3 regions of the Streptomyces sp. NPDC059740 genome follow, and region 1 is predicted to be linked to each of the others. Evidence: riboswitches for the same ligand, from Rfam matches in the RefSeq annotation. Region 1 holds a riboswitch; each other region holds the start of a gene.

Region 1 (4,269 bases):
GGGCGTGCGCCGGAACGCGTCGACCGCCGCTGAATGTATCTGCACAACTGCCCAGTGCAACAGGTCAAGCAGACGAAAAATCCGGACCAGGGTAAACACCGATAAGCGAAAAAGAGAGGGAATCAGCCACAATACGGTCCGGGCGAACTACACCAAACCGACAAACCACGCACACATCTTGTGTCCGCCGCGGAGATTCGTCATGCGCGTTTGACCTGCGCGCAATGCGGGAACCGCGCCCACTCTAACGCTAATTCCCGGTACGGAATTACCGCTTCCGCATATCCCACCCCCCCCCGGCGCGCTCACCCGCCGCGCACCCCGGTGCGCGCGCCCCCACGGCAGCCGGCCGCCGCTCCCTCTGGAGGAGCGGCGGCCGGTGTCGGGTCCGTCGGGCGGTGCGTGGCTCAGCAGCCGCCGGCGACCGCCGGGATGATGGAGACGCCGGCACCCTCGGGCGTGGGGGTCTCAAGGCCCTGCTCGAAGCGGACGTCGTCGTCGTTGACGTAGACGTTGACGAAACGGCGGAGCTTGCCGGAGTCGTCCAGCACGCGCGCGGCGATGCCGCTGTGGTTCTTCTCCAGGTCCGCGAGGACCTCCGAGAGGGTCGCGCCGTCGGCGGGGACCTCGGCCTGGCCACCGGTGTAGGTGCGGAGGATGGTCGGGATGCGGACGGTGACGCTCATGTCTGCCTCAAGTCTCGGGCCCGGGGCCCGGGTCGGTGGGTGGCAAAGGGGACGGGGCGGGGCCGGGGGCGGCCGGCCGGGGCCCGCGTCAGGCCAGGCCGGCCTCGCGGAAGGCGTCCAGGCTGGGGCGGATCGTCGCGGTCGGGCCGGTGGTGGGCGCCACGGCGTCCAGCGTCTTCAGCCCGTCGCCGGTGTTGAGGACGACGGTGGACTTCGCCGGGTCCAGAAGGCCGTTCTCGATCAGCTTCCGGGTCACGCCGACGGTGACGCCGCCCGCGGTCTCGGCGAAGATGCCCTCGGTGCGGGCCAGCAGCTTGATGGCGTCGACGACCTGTGCGTCGTTGACGTCCTCGACGGCACCGCCGGTACGGCGGGCGATGTCCAGCACGTACGGGCCGTCGGCCGGGTTCCCGATGGCCAGGGACTTGGCGATGGTGTCCGGCCGGACCGGGCGGACCACGTCGTGGCCGTCCTTGAAGGCCCGGGAGACCGGGGAGCAGCCCTCGGCCTGCGCGCCGAAGATCTTGTAGGGCTTGTCCTCGACGAGGCCGAGCTGGATCAGCTCCTTGAGCCCCTTGTCGATCTTGGTGAGCTGCGAGCCGGAGGCGATGGGGATGACGATCTGGTCGGGCAGCTCCCAGCCGAGCTGCTCGCAGATCTCGTAGGCCAGCGTCTTGGAACCCTCGCCGTAGTACGGGCGGAGGTTGACGTTGACGAAGCCCCAGCCCTCGCCCAGCGGGTCGCCGATGAGCTCGGAGCAGAAGCGGTTGACGTCGTCGTAGTTGCCCTCGATGCCGACCAGGTCGCCGCCGTAGACGGCGGCCATGACCACCTTGCCCTGCTCCAGGTCGTGCGGGATGAAGACGCAGGAGCGGAAACCGGCCCGGGCCGCGGCGGCGCCCACGGCACCGGCGAGGTTGCCGGTGGAGGAGCAGGAGAGGGTGGTGAAGCCGAAGACGCGGGCCGCCTCGACGGCGATGGCCACCACCCGGTCCTTGAAGGAGTGGGTGGGGTTGCCGGAGTCGTCCTTGACGTACAGACCGCCGGTGACGCCGAGCTCGCGGGCGAGGTTGTCGGCCTTGACCAGCTTGGTGAAGCCGGGGTTGATGTTCGGCTTGTCCGCGACGTCCTCGGGGACGGGCAACAGCGGGGCGTAGCGCCAGATGTTGTTCGGGCCGGCCTCGATGCGCTTCCGGAGCCCCTCGGGGTCCCCGGTGGGAAGGTCGTAGGCGATCTCCAGCGGGCCGAAACAGGCCTCGCAGGCGAAGATCGGGCTCAGCGGGAACCGCTCGCCGCATTCGCGGCAGGACAGCGCGACGGCGGAGCCGAGGGTGAGGGGGGTGTCGGTGGCGACGGTCTGCACAGCCATGGAGGCGAGGCCCTTTCTCCTCATCTTCCTCGCGACGCATCTCGCCGCGAGACGGAATTGGCACCTTCCCTAGCCGGGGAGCCTCGCGTTCCGCTGCTGGTGCGGTGACGAGTCCGGCTGGAGGGTTGCCGGGGCTTCAACGGGCCGTTTCCCTCTGCCCCTCTGGATGAGCGGTGTGGCACCGGCCTTGCGGACCGGGCGTTTGTGTGGCGCGGCGACCCCGACATATGCGGGCCGTTCGCGTTGTTCAAGACTGTAACCGAAGGGCCCCGGGCTGGAGACAGCCGTCCGCACCGCGAGATGGATCACAGCACGAGCGCCGGTCCTCACCGGTCCGCGGTGCGGAGGCGAGGGCGCAGGTCAGAGCGTGACCCCAGGGTCCCGTCCGGCCCGCGTCCGCCGGTCGCCGACCTGCCGGGACGAGAGGACGGGTACCGCACGGGCCCGCGAGACGGACTGCGAGCGTGAGGAGAGACGCTGGTGCTGGAAGAGGTGGAGCGCTGGCTCGGCACCCGCTCCTGGTCGGCGGCCGACCGTCCCACGGCCCTGCTGCCGGCCGCCAAGGCCGCGTCTGGGCAGACGGTCAGCGTGGTGCTGCCGGCGCTCGACGAGGAGGCGACGGTCGGCCAGATCGTCACCACCATCCGTGACGAGCTGATGACGGACGCCATGCCGCTCGTCGACGAGCTGGTGGTCCTGGACTCGGGTTCGTCCGACCGTACCGCCGAGGTGGCCGCCGCCGCCGGGGCCCGCGTGGTGCACCGGGACGCGGTGCTGCCGCGGCTGCCGGCGCTACCGGGCAAGGGCGAGGTGCTGTGGCGGTCGCTGCTGGTCACCCGCGGCGACATCGTGTGCTTCGTCGACGCCGACCTGCGGGAGTTCTCGGCCACCTTCGTCTCCGGCATCGTCGCGCCCCTGCTGACCGACCCGGATCTCGCGCTGGTCAAGGCCATGTACGACCGGCCGCTGGGTGCCGAGGCGGGCGGCGGTGCGGGGGCCGGCGGCCCGGCGCAGGGCGGCCGGGTGACGGAGCTGGTGGCCCGGCCCCTGCTGAACCTGCACTGGCCGCAGCTGGCCGGTTTCGTGCAGCCGCTGGGGGGCGAGTACGCGGCACGGCGCTCGCTGCTGGAGCGGCTGCCGTTCCCGGTGGGCTACGGGGTGGAGCTGGGTCTGCTGGTGGACGCGTTGCAGACGGTGGGGCTGGACGCCCTGGCCCAGGTCGACGTCGGGGTGCGGCGCCACCGGCACCAGGACGGGCAGGCGCTGGGCCGTATGGCGGCGGCGATCTACCGCACCGCGCAGCTGCGGCTGGCCCGTGGCCATCTGGTGCGGCCGCGGCTGACCCAGTTCGTCCGGGGTGAGGACGGCGGGTTCGAGCCGCGGACCTGGGCGGTGGACACCGAGGAGCGGCCACCGGTGTGCGAGGTGCCGGAGTACTCCCGGGGCCGGGCGGCCTGAGGGCGGGTCCCGCCTGCACGGGCTGTGACCGTGCAGGTCGGGGCGGTGTGGCGCGATCTCGCCCGGCGTCTGCGGAGATCGGCGCCGCCCGGCGTCCGTACGTTTGGACGGTTGTGCGGTGGGTTAGTTGTCGGGCATGGCCTCCGAGACCCCTGGTGCGCAGATCCTCGTCGCGTCCAACCGCGGCCCCGTCTCGTACTCCCTGGAGGAGGACGGCTCGCTGCGCGCCAAACGCGGCGGCGGCGGCCTGGTGTCGGGGCTCTCGGCGATCGGTCCGGACGCGGACGCGCTGTGGGTCTGCGCGGCGCTGAACGACGGCGACCGCGAGGCCGCCCGCCGCCACCCCGCCCAGCTCCCCGAGTCCGACACCGGCGAGCAGCGGGTCCGCATGCTCGACATCGCGCCGCAGACCTTCACGGACGCCTACAACGGCATCGCCAACTCCGTGCTGTGGTTCGTCCACCACCTGCTGTACCAGACGCCGCTGGAGCCGGCCTTCGACGCGGACTTCCGCGCCCAGTGGGCCTCCTACGAGGCGTACAACGCGGCCTTCGCGGACGCGCTGGCCCGGGACGCGGCGCAGGGTGCCGCGGTGCTGGTGCAGGACTACCACCTGACGCTGGTACCGGGGATGCTCCGCGAGCGCCGCCCGGACCTGCGCATCGGCCACTTCTCGCACACTCCGTGGGCGCCGGCCGACTACTTCGGCCTGCTCCCCGACGACGTGGCCGTCTCGGTGCTGCGCGGTGTCCTGGG
Region 2 (4,269 bases), on a different contig from region 1:
TGGTCGCGGGGACGGGGGCCCGGGTCGTCAAGCACGGCAACCGGGCCTCCTCCTCCGCCAGCGGCGCCTCCGACGTCCTGGAGAAGCTCGGCCTCAACCTCGACCTGTCCCCGCGCCGGGTGGCCGAGGTCGCTGCGGAGGCCGGCATCACCTTCTGCGCCGCGAACAGGTTCCACCCGGCGCTGCGCCACGTGGCGGCGGCCCGTGCCGAACTGGGCGTGCGCACCGTCTTCAACTTCCTCGGCCCGCTCACCAACCCGGCACGGGTGAAGGCCCAGGCCACCGGCGTCGCCGACGCCCGCATGGCGCCGATCCTGGCCGGCGTCCTCGCCGAACGTGGCTCCTCCGCGCTGGTCTTCCGGGGCGAGGACGGCCTGGACGAGCTGACCACCACCGCCACCTCGACGGTGTGGGTGGTCCGCGACGGGGCCGTGGCCGAGCACCGCTTCGACCCCCGCGACGTCGGTGTCGAGCTGGTGCCCGTCGAGGCCCTGCGCGGTGGGGACGCGGCCCACAACGCCGACGTCGTCCGCCGGGTCCTCGCGGGCGAGAAGGGCCCGGTCCGGGACGCGGTCCTGCTGAACTCGGCGGCGGCGCTGGTCGCCCTCGAACCGGCGGACACCTCGCTGGAGGAGCAGATCGCGGCGGGCATCGCGCGGGCGGCGCAGGCCGTCGACTCGGGGGCGGCGGCGACCGTGCTGGAGCGCTGGATGGAGCTCAGCAACTCCTGAGGGGTCCTTGCCATATGCCCGCCCGGGTCGCGTGGTCTGGCACCGCGCCTCGCGGCGTTGCCGAAAAGCCCTGGTAGCTCCGCTACGAGGACTCTCCGGCGCCTTGCGATGCACGGCACCGGACCACGCGACCTCATCGGACGCTCACATGGCAAGGACCCCTGAGGCACCACGCGGCGGCCCCTGCGGCGGGCCGCCGTGAGCCGGTTCCGGCCGCCTGGCGGGCGTGCCCGGGATGTGGGACGACGGTTTCGCCGTCCGAACCCGCTGTGCCATACTCACCGCAGGTCACGAGCGACAGCGTGAAGGCCCCGGCCCGCTGTCCGGCAACCCTCCGTCCGTGGCGGGGTGCCCCGGGTGATGACCAGGTCGCAGACAAGCGAGGTCTGCGGCAAGCGCGGTCCCTCGATTGGGGACCTGGTCCTTCGAGGGAGTGCCTTCCGTGATGCAGCGAATGCGATAGGCCTGTCCTCCGGATCGCCGTCGGACGTGCGCAGCGGTACCCCTGGGGTGCCCGCCGCCGTCGGTGACCGGCGCCCCGTCGCTCCCCACCGGACGCGACCGGCACCCGCCGCCCCTCCCGACCGGCTCGCCACGCCGGCCGCGGACCCGGAGACAGGCCCCGGGGCCTGACCGCCCCCACCGGACGACGCGTCCGGCCACCCGTGCGCCCTGACGGCGGACCGGTGTGCCGCGGTGCCTGTCGTCCCGTGCCCCGACGGGCACCGAGCACCCTCATCTCGCCTGCTGCCGCCACCGCGCGTCGCCGACTCCCGGCCGTCCGCGCGGTGTTGCCGGCCGCCCGCACCACCACGGGAGTCCGCCATGACCGCCACCGCCAGCACCGCTGCCGCCTCCGCCGCCACCGCTGCCGCCTCCACCACCACCGCTGCGAGGACCGCCCCCCAGGCCCCGGCCGGCGGCCCGCTCCCCGTCCTCGGCCGCGACGTCCGCGTCCCGCTCGTGACCGGTGGCGAGACCACCTACGCGGCGCTCGACTACGCGGCCAGCGCACCGGCGCTGCAGCGCGTCTGGGACGACGTCGCGGCCTACGCCCCCTACTACGGCAGCGTGCACCGCGGCGCCGGACACCTCTCGCAGCTCTCCACGGACCTGTTCGAGAACAGCCGGGAGACCGTGGCGCGCTTCCTCGGCTGTCGCCCGGAGGACGAGGTGGTCTTCACCCGGTCCACCACCGACTCCCTGAACCTGCTGGCCTGCGCGCTGCCCGCCGGGGCCCACGTCTACGTCTTCGAGACCGAGCACCACGCCGCGCTGCTGCCCTGGCACCGCCGCGCCGGCGTGACGGTGACCTACCTCGACGCCCCGCGCTCCCCGCAGCAGGCCGTGACCACCCTGGCGGACGCGCTGGCCGCGGCACCCAAGGGCGCGGGCCCCGCCCTGGTCTGCGTGACGGGTGCCTCCAACGTCACCGGCGAGATCTGGCCGGTGCGGGAGCTGGCCGCCACGGCGCACGCCCACGGCGCCCGCATCGTCCTGGACGCCGCCCAGCTCGCCCCCCACCACCCGGTGGACGTGGCCGAGCTCGACGTGGACTGGGTCGCCTTCTCCGGCCACAAGCTCTACGCGCCCTTCGGCTCCGGCGTCCTCGCGGGCCGCGCCGACTGGCTGCGGGAGGCCGAGCCGTACCTGGCGGGCGGCGGCGCGAGCCGCACCGTCACCCGGCGCCCGGACGGCGGTGTCGCGGTGGAGTGGCACACCTCCGAGGCCCGCCACGAGGCCGGTTCGCCCAACGTCATCGGCGTCCACGCCATCGCCTCGGCCTGCCGCGCGCTGACCGAGGCCGGCTTCGACACGCTGGTGGCACGCGAGCGGACGCTGGTGGCCAGGGTCCGCGAAGGGCTCGCCGGCATCCCCGGCGTGCGGGTCCTGGGCCTGTTCGGGCCGGACACGCCGCGGGTGGGCGTGCTCTCCTTCACCGTCGAGGGCTGGCAGTCCTCGCACTTCGCGGCGGCCCTCTCGGCCGAGTACGGCATCGGGGTGCGCGACGGCCTGTTCTGCGCCCACCCGCTGGTGCGCACACTCCTCGGCAGCGAGCCGCAGGCCCCGGGGGAGTGCGGCGCGGAGGAGTCCGGCGCGGCCGGCGGGACGCTCCACGCGGTCCGGGTGAGCTTCGGGGCCGGCACGCCCGACGAGCACGTCGAGCGGTTCCTGCGCGCGGTGCGGGAGCTGGTCACCGAGGGCGCGCGCTGGAGCTACCGGACGCAGGAGGGCCGCTGCGTCCCGGTTACCGCCGCCTGACCGGCCCGCTGCACCGGCCGTCCGCCGCCCAGGGGCGGGGCGCTGCCTCCCGTGGTGGCGCCCCGCCCCGTACCGGGCCGGGCCCGCAGGTGTCCTAGGAGTCCAGCCCGATGGCGAACGCGGCCTCCAGGTCGTGCTGGGAGTAGGTGCGGAAGGCGATGTGCGTCTCGGTGGAGGCGACGCCCGGCACCTTGCTGATGCGGCCGGGGATGACGTCGGCGAGGTCGTCGTGGCGGGCGACGCGGACGAGTGCGATCAGGTCGTGCGCCCCGGTGACCGAGTAGACCTCGCTGACACCCTCGAGCGCGGCGATCTTCTCGGCGATCTCCGGGATGCGGTCCACGCTGGTCTTGATGAGGACGATCGAAGTGATCACGGCTGGTCTTCTCCCTCGCGGCTGCCCGGCTCTCTCCAGGGCCCGCCCACCCTATCCCGCACCCCGCCGCCGGTGACGTGCCCAGGCGTAGAGGAAGCCGAGCCCGAAGCCCACGAGGTGCGCCAGGTGGGCCACGCCGGGACCGGCCGGGTCGTGTCCCGCGGCGAGCCACTGCAGCACGAACCAGAAGACCAGCACCACCCAGGCCGGGAAGCGCAGCGGGAGGAAGAGGAGGAACGGCAGCAGGCTGGTCACCCTGGCGCGGGGGAAGAGGTAGAGGAAGGCGCCCAGCACACCGGAGACGGCACCGGACGCCCCCACCAGGGCCCGCCCCGAGCCGGCGTGCACCGCCGCGTAGCCGAGCAGCGCCAGGTACCCGGTGACGAGGTAGAAGAGGACGAAGCGGGCGCGCCCCAGACGCTCCTCCACCAGGCCGCCGAAGACGTGCAGAAAGAGCAGGTTGCCCAGCAGGTGCACCCACCCGCCGTGCACGAAGAGCGCGGTCAGCGGGGTGGCCGAGGCGCGCACGGTCCCCTCCCACAGCTCGCGGGGGACCACGCCCCACCGGGCGAAGTAGGCGTTCTGCGCGGCGCGGCCCCCGTCCCCGCCGGCCGCGGCCCCGGTGAGCGGGGCGGTCGGTCCCGCGAGGAACACGGCACAGCACAGGGCCGTCAGCACGTCGCGGCCGCGCATCCGCACGGCACGGAGCACCAGGAGGTGCGAAACGGACATGGGTGGATCATCCCGGAAAACTCGGCCAGGAAGTGGGTGCCGGTTCCGGGCCCGGCCACCCGGTGGGCGTGCGCGCCGTGGTGCGGGGCGGCTGCGGGCGCGCCCCGCAGGGGAGGGGGCGCAGGCCGTAGGGTGAGCACCAGGGACGTTCCTCGTCGGCGAGCCGGT
Region 3 (4,269 bases), on a different contig from region 1:
CCGAAACGGGCGGTGATGGCGGCGCGGGACATGATCTGGGTCGGCATGCCGAGGGCGTCGCCCAGGGCCAGCCCGTAGAGGGCGCCGAGGGCACGGTCGGTGCGGGGGTCGTTCATGGTGCTGTGGTTCCTGTGCTCGGGGGGACGGCCGCGCGGGGACGGCCGGTGGGTGCGGGAGGCGCCGGCGCGGGTCAGGGCGCGTCGGGCTCGCCGAAGCGGGTGCGGAGTTCGAAGTGGGCGGGGTCCAGGAGGCTGACGACGTGCTCGACGGGGTCGCCGGTGGGCAGCCTGCCGATGCGTCGCACCCGCAGGAAGGAGACGCCGGGTGCGCGCCCCAGGAGCCGCGCGTCCTCCTCCTCCAGGGGCACGGCGGTCGCCGCCTGTTCACCGGAGGCCACGACGAGACCGGCCGCCGCAAGGGTGGCGGTCAGCGAGTCGTCGACCAGACCGCCGGCCGGGACGTCCTCCAGGCCGGGGTGGCACGGTACGCGGCTGCGCTCCAACGACACCGGGGTGCCGTCGGGCAGCGACCGCAACCGGTCGACGGCCAGGAAGGCGGTGGTGGGCAGGTTCAGCCGCCCCCCGAGCTCGGCGTCCTGGACGACCTCCAGCCGGAGCAGGGCCGTGGTGAGTCCGGTGCCCTGCTCGGTCAGGGACTGGGTCCAGCCGTGCCGGTTGTCCAGCGGCGCGCCGTCGAAGGTGACGAAGGAGCCGATCCCGGGGTGGGTGCTGATCAGCCCCTCCTCGGCCAGCTCCCGCAGCGCCTCGCGGACCGTGGTCCGGCTCACCGCGAACCGCTCGGTCAGGGAGTGCTCACCGGGCAGCCGGCTGCCGGACCGCAGCGCCCCGGCCCTGATCTCGTGACCCAGGATGCGGGCCACCCGCTGATGCTTGCGCGCCTGTGCAGACATGTCCACACCGTAAGTCAACCTGTCTGGACCTGTCTGTTGTCCGGGTCACAGGCTCCGGCCCCGGCCTGCTGCCGGCCCTGCCGTGCCGGTCCGAACGGGAAGTGTCCGGCGCAGGACGGCCGCAGACGCGCGCCCGTAGGTGGAGCCGGACAGCCGGATCAGTGCCTTGGTCGCGCTGAACGGGTCGGTGACCACGAGGAGCAGGCCGATCACGGCCGCCGCCGCGGACACCCCGGCACGACCAGCACCAGCCGGTCGTGGCGGAAGCCGTTCCGTGCGGAGAGCCCGAAGACCAGCAGGGCCGCACGGCCGAGCCCACCGCGGACGCAGCCGCCAGCCCCCAGGGGCCGGCTGCCGGCAGGGAGGTGGTCAGGAGCACCGCACCGCGCGCCGCCGCCGCCGGAGACGCCCGGAACCCCGGGCTCGACCAGCGGGTTGCGGGTCGCCGCCTGCACCAGCGTGCCGGCCGGCGCCGGCGCGGCCCCGCCGGCAGCGCGGCCGGGGCCCGCGGGACCCGGGTGTCCAGGATGGATGGGGGAGACGGCCTGCGCCGGGGAGGGCACGGCGCGCCGGAGCGCCCTGACGCCGCGGACACCGGAACGCCCGGCACCGGGCCGCAGGACGGGTTTTCCCTCCCGGTGCCGGGCTCGGCCCTCGCCTGCCGCACTTCCCGGTGGAGCCGGAGCCGGTGAGCGCCGGCCGCAGGGACCGGCCTGGCGCGGCCCGGACGCGCGGCGTGGTCCTCACACCGTGCAGGGCGCCGCGACGGTCCTGCCCCGGAAGGACGGGTGCTCTCCGAGGCGGCGGACATAGTCCCGGAGCCGGACGTGCGAGCAGAGGGTGCCGGGTGGGCCGAGGTGGACGAGCGCCACCCACAGGTCCACGTCCGCAGCCGTCAGCTCCCCGCCCAGCGCGTAGGGCTGCCCGGTGAGCCGGCGCTCCCACATATCCAGTGCCGCACGCTGTTCACCGGGGCGGGCGGCAGGGGAGAGGTGCAGTTCCAGCGCCTCACCGACGGCTTCGGCCGCTGCGGCCAGGTGCGGCGGGCGCAGGCGCGAGGGGCGGTCCCCGTCGTGGCCGGAGAGCGGCCCCGCGAGGTCGCGGAGGATGTCCGGGGTGTGGTTGCTGACGATGCGCCCGCTCCAGCGGTCGCGCAGCGCGGGCGCGGTGAGGGGTCCGTCGTAGTGGTGCAGGGTGGCTTCGTACGCGTGGCGCAGCGCCGCGAAGGCGTCGGGGGCGTCGCCGGGGCGCGTCAGGACGGTGGTGGCGATCGCGCCGTCGAGACCGAGCAGGTCCAGAGTGATCGAGATGCGCAGTGAGTGCGGACAACTCTCCGACAGGAACAGGTCGTAGCGGTGCGGTTCCGGATAGAAGCCGCCTGCCAGGCCGATGCCGATCCGGCCTCGCAGGACGTGTGGCAGCCGGGCGCCCGCCGAAGCCCCCGGGTGGGGCCGAGTGGCGGACGTACTCGGTTGCCGGTGAACGGCGTCGGCCGTCCCGGCGCCGCGCGTAGCTGTCTCGGGCATGACTCTCCCTTGGGAAACGAGGAAGCCACCGCCGCCTCGGGGGCGCCGGCGGCCGAATGCGGAGCGACTGCGCTGCTCGCAGCGGTCCGCGACGACGAACCGGCGGCGGATCAGTACGCGCTGGAGACCCGCGACAGATCGATGTGCAAGCGCCTCGTCAAGTCACTCCTGGGCATTGCCCGCCCGTCTCACCCTCGGGGCTCGCGAGACGCGAGACCACGCTTGCCCCACCGCACCGGCGGGACCCGGTCGTCACCCGGGGCACCCCGTCGCGGCGGAAGGGTTGCCTGCCAGCGGGCCGGGGCCGATGACCACATCAGCGGGGGTGAACCCGCGGCGTGGGCGCTGACAATCGTGACCGTCCACGCCAGTTTCGGTGCGCTCCGTGACGCCGTCAAGAAGCCGTGCGCACGGTCTCAAGTGATGGGCATACGCGTTGACATTCCCCCGAGGGCATGACTGACTGGCGGCGTCCCACGACAGGACCCAGGCCGGAGAAATGACGGTGACGGCGATGTACGCAGTTGACGGAAAGGCCGCGCGACAGCGCCCCGGCCGCGTCCTGCTGTGCTCGGACCGCTCGGTCGACCTGCTGCGCGTCAACAGCGCCCTCTGTACGGCCGCCCGTCCTGCCCACTGCCGGGACTGACGACTCTCTGAGCCCGCGCTGACCACCGCCGTCGCGGTGTGCTGCCCCCTCCCCGCCCAGCCCCCGTTCCACGTGTACCGGTCGCCTCGCCTCCGCCGAGCCCTTTGCCGCTCGGCGCGGCGCCGACCACCCGCGTGGTCCGGGCTGTCCGAGTCCGCTGGAGCTGTCCATGCATCTCCCGGTTCCGCCGTGTCCGCCGGGCCGGCGCCCCACCGCAGGCCCCGGCCTCCGCGAAGAGGACGCCCGACAGCGGGAGGGAACGGCGCAGTCGGGTAGCGGTGCCCGCCGACGAGCGGTCGGCCACCCACCGGGGAGCCGCGCGCCAGACCGGCACGGTGCCCGGGACCACCGGGCCGCAGACGCGCAGGCACGGCACGTGCGGCCCGCGTCCCGCCACCACGCCGTGAAACCCGCCCCGCCCCGCCTCCACCTGTACTCCCGGCACCACATCGACCTGCTGCGCGTGGCCGGCGCGCTCTGTCGCCCCTGACCGCCGCCCCCGCAGCCGCCCCCGTACCGGGGCCGGCTCTCCCGCACGGCCATCAGGAAGGCGTCACCCCCATGTCCCCCTCTCCCGCCCCGCTGCACCTCGCCGTCGCCCTCGACGGCGCAGGCTGGCATCCGGCCGCCTGGCGCGAGCCCGTCGCCCGCCCCCGCGAACTGCTCACCGCCGCCTACTGGACCGACCTCGTCACCGAGGCCGAACGCGGGCTGCTCGACTTCGTGACCATCGAGGACGGGCTCGGCCTCCAGTCCTCCTCGCCCACCGGCCCCGACGAGCGCACCGACCAGGTGCGCGGCCGCCTGGACGCCGTCCTCGTCGCCGCGCGGGTCGCCCCGCTGACCCGACGCATCGGCCTGGTGCCCACGGTGGTCGCCACCCACACGGAGCCGTTCCACATCTCCAAGGCGATCGCCACCCTCGACCACGTGAGCACCGGCCGCGCCGGCCTGCGCGTGCAGGTCACCGCCCGCCCGAACGAAGCCGCGCACTTCGGACGCCGGACGATCCCGCCGCTCCCCGCCGAGGGGTACGACACCCCTGCCGGGCAGGAGGTCGTGCGCGAACTCCTCGACGAGGCGGCCGACCACGTGGAGGTCGTGCGCCGGCTGTGGGACAGCTGGGAGGACGACGCGGAGATCAGGGACGCCGCCACCGGGCGCTTCATCGACCGCGACAAGCT

Evidence for each region. A riboswitch is a leader RNA that binds a small molecule or an ion and turns the genes downstream of it on or off. The one in region 1 is predicted to bind S-adenosylmethionine.
Region 2: it holds a riboswitch for S-adenosylmethionine, as region 1 does, so the genes downstream of both, ACFV3R_RS21450 (aminotransferase class V-fold PLP-dependent enzyme) here and thrC (threonine synthase) in region 1, are expected to answer to the same signal.
Region 3: it holds a riboswitch for S-adenosylmethionine, as region 1 does, so the genes downstream of both, ACFV3R_RS27790 (glutathione S-transferase C-terminal domain-containing protein) here and thrC (threonine synthase) in region 1, are expected to answer to the same signal.

The regions. Positions count from the first base shown of each region.
Region 1 covers NZ_JBHWGP010000011.1:32,112-36,380, reverse strand. Annotated here, with positions in the region: gene ACFV3R_RS15650 (MoaD/ThiS family protein) at 408-686, opposite strand; gene thrC (threonine synthase) at 775-2,055, opposite strand; SAM riboswitch class I at 2,073-2,228, opposite strand; gene ACFV3R_RS15640 (glucosyl-3-phosphoglycerate synthase) at 2,536-3,513, shown strand; gene ACFV3R_RS15635 (trehalose-6-phosphate synthase) at 3,650-4,269, shown strand, end outside.
Region 2 covers NZ_JBHWGP010000019.1:25,120-29,388, reverse strand. Annotated here, with positions in the region: gene trpD (anthranilate phosphoribosyltransferase) at 1-731, shown strand, start outside; SAM riboswitch class IV at 1,018-1,135, shown strand; gene ACFV3R_RS21450 (aminotransferase class V-fold PLP-dependent enzyme) at 1,557-2,993, shown strand; gene ACFV3R_RS21445 (Lrp/AsnC ligand binding domain-containing protein) at 3,088-3,369, opposite strand; gene ACFV3R_RS21440 (rhomboid family intramembrane serine protease) at 3,421-4,101, opposite strand.
Region 3 covers NZ_JBHWGP010000033.1:36,548-40,816, forward strand. Annotated here, with positions in the region: gene ACFV3R_RS27775 (ADP-ribosylglycohydrolase family protein) at 1-116, opposite strand, end outside; gene ACFV3R_RS27780 (GntR family transcriptional regulator) at 191-910, opposite strand; partial or broken gene ACFV3R_RS27785 (iron chelate uptake ABC transporter family permease subunit) at 971-1,439, opposite strand; gene ACFV3R_RS27790 (glutathione S-transferase C-terminal domain-containing protein) at 1,654-2,436, opposite strand; SAM riboswitch class IV at 2,650-2,796, opposite strand; gene ACFV3R_RS27795 (hypothetical protein) at 2,951-3,085, shown strand; gene ACFV3R_RS27800 (putative leader peptide) at 3,255-3,575, shown strand; gene ACFV3R_RS27805 (LLM class flavin-dependent oxidoreductase) at 3,647-4,269, shown strand, end outside.